Regions from separate parts of the Pseudomonas sp. A34-9 genome, predicted to be linked through region 3. Evidence: predicted binding sites of a transcription regulator. Region 3 holds the regulator's gene; each other region holds the start of a gene.
The links. Region 3 encodes sigma-54, which starts transcription at its own class of promoters, with help from an activator protein. Its sites were predicted from a motif close to ANTGGCATNNANNTTGCTNT; they were not measured.
Positions count from the first base shown of each region.

Region 1 (2,203 bases), 1.1 Mb from region 3:
GCGTCGGTTGCGCGATGTACGCGTGGGGCTTGGCCTTGATGCGTTCGCGGAAGGCATCGATTTCCGCCTTCGTCGACGCCGGTCCCACTAACATTCCGTAACCGCCAGAGCCTTGGGTTTCCTTGACCACCAGATCTGGGAGATTGGCCAGTACATGGGAAAGCTCAGACGGGTTGCGGCACTGCCAGGTCGGCACGTTCTTCAGGATCGGCTCTTCATCGAGGTAGAAACGGATCATGTCGGTGACGAACGGGTACACCGATTTGTCGTCCGCCACCCCGGTGCCGATGGCGTTGGCCAGTACCACGTTGCCGGAGCGATAGGACGACAGCAGCCCCGGCACGCCGAGCATTGAGTCCGGGTTGAACGCCAACGGATCAAGGAACGCGTCGTCGAGGCGGCGGTAGATCACGTCCACCGCTTTCGGGCCATCGGTGGTGCGCATGAAGACCTTGTCGTCACGCACAAACAGATCCGCACCCTCGACCAATTCAACGCCCATTTCCCGAGCGAGAAACGCGTGTTCGAAAAACGCACTGTTGAAGCGCCCCGGCGTCAGCACCACGACGCTTGGGTCGTCGATCGGGCTGGAGCTTTTAAGGGTGTCGAGCAACAGATTCGGGTAGTGATCGATCGGTGCGATGCGCTGGGCGGCGAACAGCTCCGGGAACAGCCGCATCATCATCTTGCGGTCTTCAAGCATGTAGCTGACGCCGCTCGGCGTACGCAGATTGTCTTCGAGCACGTAATAGCTTCCGTCGCCGTCGCGCACCAGATCGACGCCGGAGATGTGCGAATAGATATCACGGTGCAGATCGAGGCCTTGCATCGCCAACTGATATTGCTCGTTGGCCAGCACCTGTTCGGCAGGAATGATCCCGGCCTTGATAATGCGCTGCTCGTGATAGAGGTCGGCGAGGAACATGTTCAGCGCCTTGACCCGCTGGATGCAGCCGCGCTCGACGATTCGCCACTCGCTGGCGGGAATGCTGCGCGGGATGGTGTCAAAAGGAATCAGGCGCTCGGTGCCCTGCTCGTCGCCATAGAGCGTGAAAGTGATCCCGGCGCGATGGAACAGCAAGTCAGCCTCGCGTCGCCGTTGCGCCAGCAGTTCGTCAGGCGTGTCGGCCAGCCAGCGGGCAAACTCCCGGTAATGCGGGCGAACCTGGCCGCCGGCGTCGTACATCTCATCAAAATAGGTGCGGATCATGCCGTACTCCTTGTCACCCGGACATACAGGCCTTCGCAAGGCCCGTGCCATCGGCATAAACGCTTTGATTTCAATCGGTTGGAAATACACGCCGCAGGCACCGCACCATTCCTGTGCGGCAATTGCCCCAACCGGATTGCCCCCGCTTCATTGCGACGCACTGCATCGCCTATCACCAGCATAGTCAGAGTTGATTTCACTGCCCGGCGCAGGCTGCGGATAATCCGCGCATTCGCTGCAAAACTTCATCGGCCACTGCGCCACGAAAGACTCGGCTCAACTGCTCTGGACTGCCGTCGCAGCCCGCCCCGCTTAACCCTGACCGGTTTCCTCTGCTTATCGGTCTTCCCTTTTAGCCACCTTCTCCGGTGGCTTTTTTTTGCCTTTTGGAAATGTTTTGAAAGCAAAAGCAAAAGATCGCAGCCTGCGGCAGCTCCTACATGAATCTGTGCAGGAGCTGCCGCAGGCTGCGATCTTTTGATCGTTGAATAAACAACGGCCAACCCGAGGGTCAGCCGTTGCTCAACTCTAAATGTGCATGAGATCAGTTCAAACGGTGGCGGTTGCGCACCTCCTGCTTGACGCCCCAACCCTCGATGATGCCTCCCAGCGGTTCGACCACGGCAGAGAAACCCTGCTCGAAGTCGCCGATATCGTCATACGTCGCGTACATCACCTTGCTCAATTCCAGTGCCCATGCGCCATCATCACGCACGCTGACCTGGGCATTGATGGACTCACCGCGAAATTTGCCTGCCGCCCTGCGCGCCCGCTCCTCGTCCGGGAAAATGGCGTAGAACTCGATGGGATGGAATCGGGAAAAATCGAAACCGCCTTCTTTCATGCGGCGCAGAACATTGCTGCTGATGTCTTCTTGATAGGCTGTGCTCATGAATCGTCCCCCTCGCATAGATGGATAGACTTTCCGTATTCCCGCCCCGGGCCTCAGGCCAAAGTACGACGGCAACGTGGTTGCACGCGGGAACAAGCATG
Region 1 covers NZ_CP119967.1:2,104,360-2,106,562, reverse strand. The annotation lists gene P3G59_RS09445 (circularly permuted type 2 ATP-grasp protein) at 1-1,210, opposite strand, end outside; gene P3G59_RS09440 (ribonuclease E inhibitor RraB) at 1,755-2,102, opposite strand.
Region 1: P3G59_RS09445 (circularly permuted type 2 ATP-grasp protein) is a predicted target of sigma-54. The motif match lies at 1,243-1,262, and genes of this name have one in related genera.

Region 2 (2,203 bases), 2.0 Mb from region 3:
CGTTGACCTGGTTGATGCCTTCCATGTTGATCTCCACCGGGTCTTCGGCGGTGGAGATGTTGATGTCGACGGTATTGAGGATATTCAGGCCGGTGTAGAGCGACACGGTTTTACCCGACCCGGTGGGGCCGGTGACCAGAATCATGCCCTGTGGCTGCTTGAGCGCGGCCATGTACAGATCCTTCTGCTCGGGCTCATAGCCGAGGGCGTCGATACCGATCTGCGCGCTGGACGGGTCGAGAATCCGGATCACCACTTTTTCGCCCCACAGGGTCGGCAAGGTGTTGACGCGGAAATCGATCGACTTGCTCTTCGACAGACGCATCTTGATCCGCCCGTCCTGCGGTTTGCGCCGTTCCGAGATATCGAGGCTGGCCATGACTTTCAGGCGCGCGGCGATGCGCCCGGCCAGTTGAATCGGTGGCTTGGCCACCTCACGCAGGATGCCGTCGGTGCGCATCCGCACCCGATAGTTTTTCTCGTAAGGCTCGAAGTGCAAGTCGGAAGAGCCACTCTTGATCGCGTCGAGCAGCATCTTGTGAACGAAACGCACCACCGGCGCATCGTCGGCATCGAGGCCACCGATGGCGTCCTGCTTGCTGTCGTCGATGGATTCGACATCGAGGCCGTCGAGATCGACATCGGCCATGTCTTCCAGGCCACTGGTGTGGGTGTCGAAGAACTTCTCGATGGCATCGGTGAGCTTGTCGTCCTCGACCAGAATGGCTTCGGTGCTCAGTCCGGTGCTGAACTGAATGTCGTTGATCGCTTGATGATTGCTCGGGTCGGAGATGCCGACGAACAGCTTGTTGCCACGTCGCCACAAGGGCAGGGCATGGTGCTGACGCACAAGTTTTTCGCTGACCAGGCCCTTGGGCTGGGTTTCCTTGTCGAGGCAATTGAGATCGAGGAACGCCATGCCGAAATGCTCGCTGGCAATCTCGGCCACTTGCCAGCTCTTGACCAGTTTGTTCTGCACCAGATAGCTGACCAGCGACAGGCGATTACGCTGGGCCTGTTGCCAGGCTTGCTGGGCACTTTTTTCTGTCAGCAGTTCAGCCTGCACCAATTGCTTGGCCAGACCGCTCAGAGCGATGTCATTCATGGGAATTCCGCACACTTGCAGTTCATGACTTATAGCCTAGTCAAGTGACAGCGCCAAACACGGCGGGTGCAGGTGACAAAAAGTGTCAGATAGTGCGGTTGCAGGTTGTAGGAAATGGCGTTGTAGGCGGTTCGGGCCCCATGGGCTGGGCCCGAAGGCATTGGCATGGCCTATGCTGCGTCCCTTTCAGATCATGAGATTTCGACTCATGCATGGAGCGTGTCTATGAAAAAACAACAAGGTTTTACTCTGATCGAGCTGTTGATCGTGGTGGCGATCATCGGGATTCTGGCGACCATCGCCTTGCCGCAGTATTCCAAGTATCAGGCGCGGTCGAAGGTGACGGCGGGGCTGGCGGAGATCAGTGCAATGAAGGTGCCGTTCGAGGACACCATCAACCAAGGTACCGCTCCGGATATAACGGCTGTGAATGGCGGTACAACCACCACCTCCAACTGTACGGTGGCGGTTACAGGCACAGCGGCGACGGGCGCAGGCAGCATCAGTTGCACGCTGCTCAACGCTCCGGGACCGGTACTGGGCAAAACCATCACGCTCACTCGTTCGGGCGCAGCTACCGGTAATACCTCTGGCTTGTGGACCTGTGCCACTACTGTTAACGCGGATTATTCGCCAAAAGGCTGTACCGCCAGCGGCACGTGATTGCTAGCGTGTTGCGACCGAATGCCCTGCCACGCAGGGCATTTTTCTTTATTTGGTGAAAATAAAAGTCTCAATAATTTCAGCGCCTTAGGAACTTTCCAAAAAGCCGCAACTTGCATGTGAATATTGCGTGCGTCATGCAAATTGCATGATTCCGGAAATTTGCGATGATCGTAAGTAATTGATTTATAAGAAATTTGTCGTGAGGGAAAAGTTGGCACAGCGTTCGCAACTATCTTGGTAACCCTGCTGACAAGACAACCAGCAGACTTTCCAGAAAAACAGGAGTTACTCGTATGAAGAAGTTCGCTATCACTGCCGCTGCTGCTACCGCGCTGACCCTGACCATGGCTTCCGGTGCATTCGCACAGTCGACTCAGGCTACCCAGGCTCCAATGACTCTGGCCGCCGGTGAAATGACCAAGGCTAAAGAAA
Region 2 covers NZ_CP119967.1:5,535,374-5,537,576, reverse strand. The annotation lists gene pilB (type IV-A pilus assembly ATPase PilB) at 1-1,105, opposite strand, end outside; gene P3G59_RS24710 (pilin) at 1,331-1,768, shown strand; gene P3G59_RS24705 (BON domain-containing protein) at 2,065-2,203, shown strand, end outside.
Region 2: P3G59_RS24710 (pilin) is a predicted target of sigma-54. The motif match lies at 1,265-1,284, and genes of this name have one in related genera.

Region 3 (2,203 bases):
GGAGGAGGCTCTGGGTCTTTTCCTTATGCTTTTTGAGTTGGCGATCCAGCTTGTCGGTGAGTGAGTCGATCGCAGCGTACATGTCAGTATCTTCTGCGTTGGCGACCACTTCGCTGCCGGGTATATGCAAGGTGGCTTCGATTTTCTGCTTCAGCTTTTCGACGCACATCGTGACTTGCACGTTGGTGATTTTGTCGAAATGTCGCTCCAGTCGTTGGAGTTTTTCCTCGATGTAGGAACGCAGAGGTTGGGTCACTTCCAGTTGGTGTCCACTGATGTTGACTTGCATACAGCTTCTCCTTCGTTGCCAGTGCATAAAGCGGCAGGCTGGATAGCCTGCCACTGGAACGCTGTAACGTGGCTTACATCAACCGCTTGCGTTCGCTCGAAGGCGCGATCCCGAGGGATTCGCGGTACTTGGCGACGGTGCGGCGAGCCACCTGAATGCCTTGTGCCTCCAGTAAACCAGCGATCTTGCTGTCACTCAACGGCTTTTTCTGATTTTCCGCGGCAACCAGTTTCTTGATGATCGCGCGGATCGCCGTGGACGAGCATTCGCCGCCTTCGGAGGTGCTGACGTGGCTGGAGAAAAAGTATTTCAGTTCATAAATACCGCGCGGGGTATGCATGAATTTCTGCGTGGTCACCCGGGAAATCGTTGATTCATGCATGCCGACCGCTTCGGCGATGTCATGCAGGACCAACGGCTTCATGGCTTCGTCGCCGTACTCCAGAAAACCGCGCTGATGCTCGACGATCTGGGTGGCAACTTTCATCAGGGTTTCGTTGCGGCTCTGCAGGCTCTTGATGAACCAGCGGGCTTCCTGCAACTGATTGCGCATGAAGGTGTTGTCGGCGCTGGTGTCGGCACGACGGACGAAACCGGCGTACTGGGCGTTGACGCGCAAGCGTGGCACCGATTCCTGATTGAGTTCGACCAGCCAGCGCTCGTTGTCCTTGCGCACGATGACGTCAGGGACGACGTATTCGGCTTCGGTTGACTCGATCTGCGAACCCGGGCGCGGATTCAGGCTCTGCACCAGTTCGATGACCTGGCGCAGTTCGTCTTCCTTGAGCTTCATCCGGCGCATCAACTGGCTGTAGTCGCGGCTGCCGAGCAGGTCGATATAGTCGGTGACCAGACGTTTGGCTTCCGCCAGCCATGGGGTCTTGGCAGGCAACTGGCGCAACTGCAGCAGCAAGCACTCGCCGAGGTTGCGGGCGCCGATACCGGCTGGTTCAAATTGTTGAATGCGGTGCAGGACGGCTTCGATTTCGTCCAGTTCGATGTCCAGTTCCGGATCGAACGCTTCGAGGATTTCCTCGAGGGTTTCATCCAGGTAGCCCTGATTGTTGATGCAATCAATCAGGGTCACGGCGATCAGGCGATCGGTGTCGGACATCGGTGCAAGGTTCAGTTGCCAAAGCAGGTGGCTTTGCAGGCTCTCGCCGGCGGAGGTGCGGGTGGTGAAGTCCCACTCGTCATCATCGCTGCTTGGCAGGCTGCTGGCACTGGTCTGGTAGACGTCTTCCCAGGCGGTGTCGACCGGAAGCTCGTTGGGGATGCGCTCGTTCCATTCGCCCTCCTCGAGGTTATCCACCGTCGGGGCAGTTTCCTGATAGGACGGTTCCTGGATCTCGGTATTGGGCTTCTGCTCGGCGTTGTCAGCCAAGGGGTCGGAATTGTCGAAGTCGTCGCCTTCTTCCTGGCGTTCGAGCATCGGATTGGATTCCAGAGCCTCCTGGATTTCCTGTTGCAGATCCAGGGTCGACAATTGGAGCAGACGGATGGCCTGTTGCAGCTGCGGTGTCATCGTCAGCTGCTGGCCCATTCTCAAGACTAGCGATGGTTTCATGGCAGGGGCTTAACACCTTATTCGCCGGCGCTATGCGCCATCCACTACAGGGCGCCGAAGCGCCAAACTTAAGCAAATTATATGCCTGAAACTGAAGTGTTTGCCTAGAGCGCTGTAACAATTAAAGCGTATTAAATCCTGCTTGAATCGATACAGCGCCCGGGCGGCGCACCGGGCACTGTTGCGCTTACAGGCGGAACTCGTGGCCCAGATACACTTCCTTGACCAGATCGTTGGCCAGGATGGTCTCTGCATCGCCCTCGGCAATCAACTGACCGTCGTTGACGATGTAAGCGGTTTCGCAGATATCCAGCGTCTCACGGACGTTGTGGTCGGTGATCAGTACA
Region 3 covers NZ_CP119967.1:1,041,004-1,043,206, forward strand. The annotation lists gene raiA (ribosome-associated translation inhibitor RaiA) at 1-289, opposite strand, end outside; gene P3G59_RS04405 (RNA polymerase factor sigma-54) at 363-1,856, opposite strand; gene lptB (LPS export ABC transporter ATP-binding protein) at 2,044-2,203, opposite strand, start outside.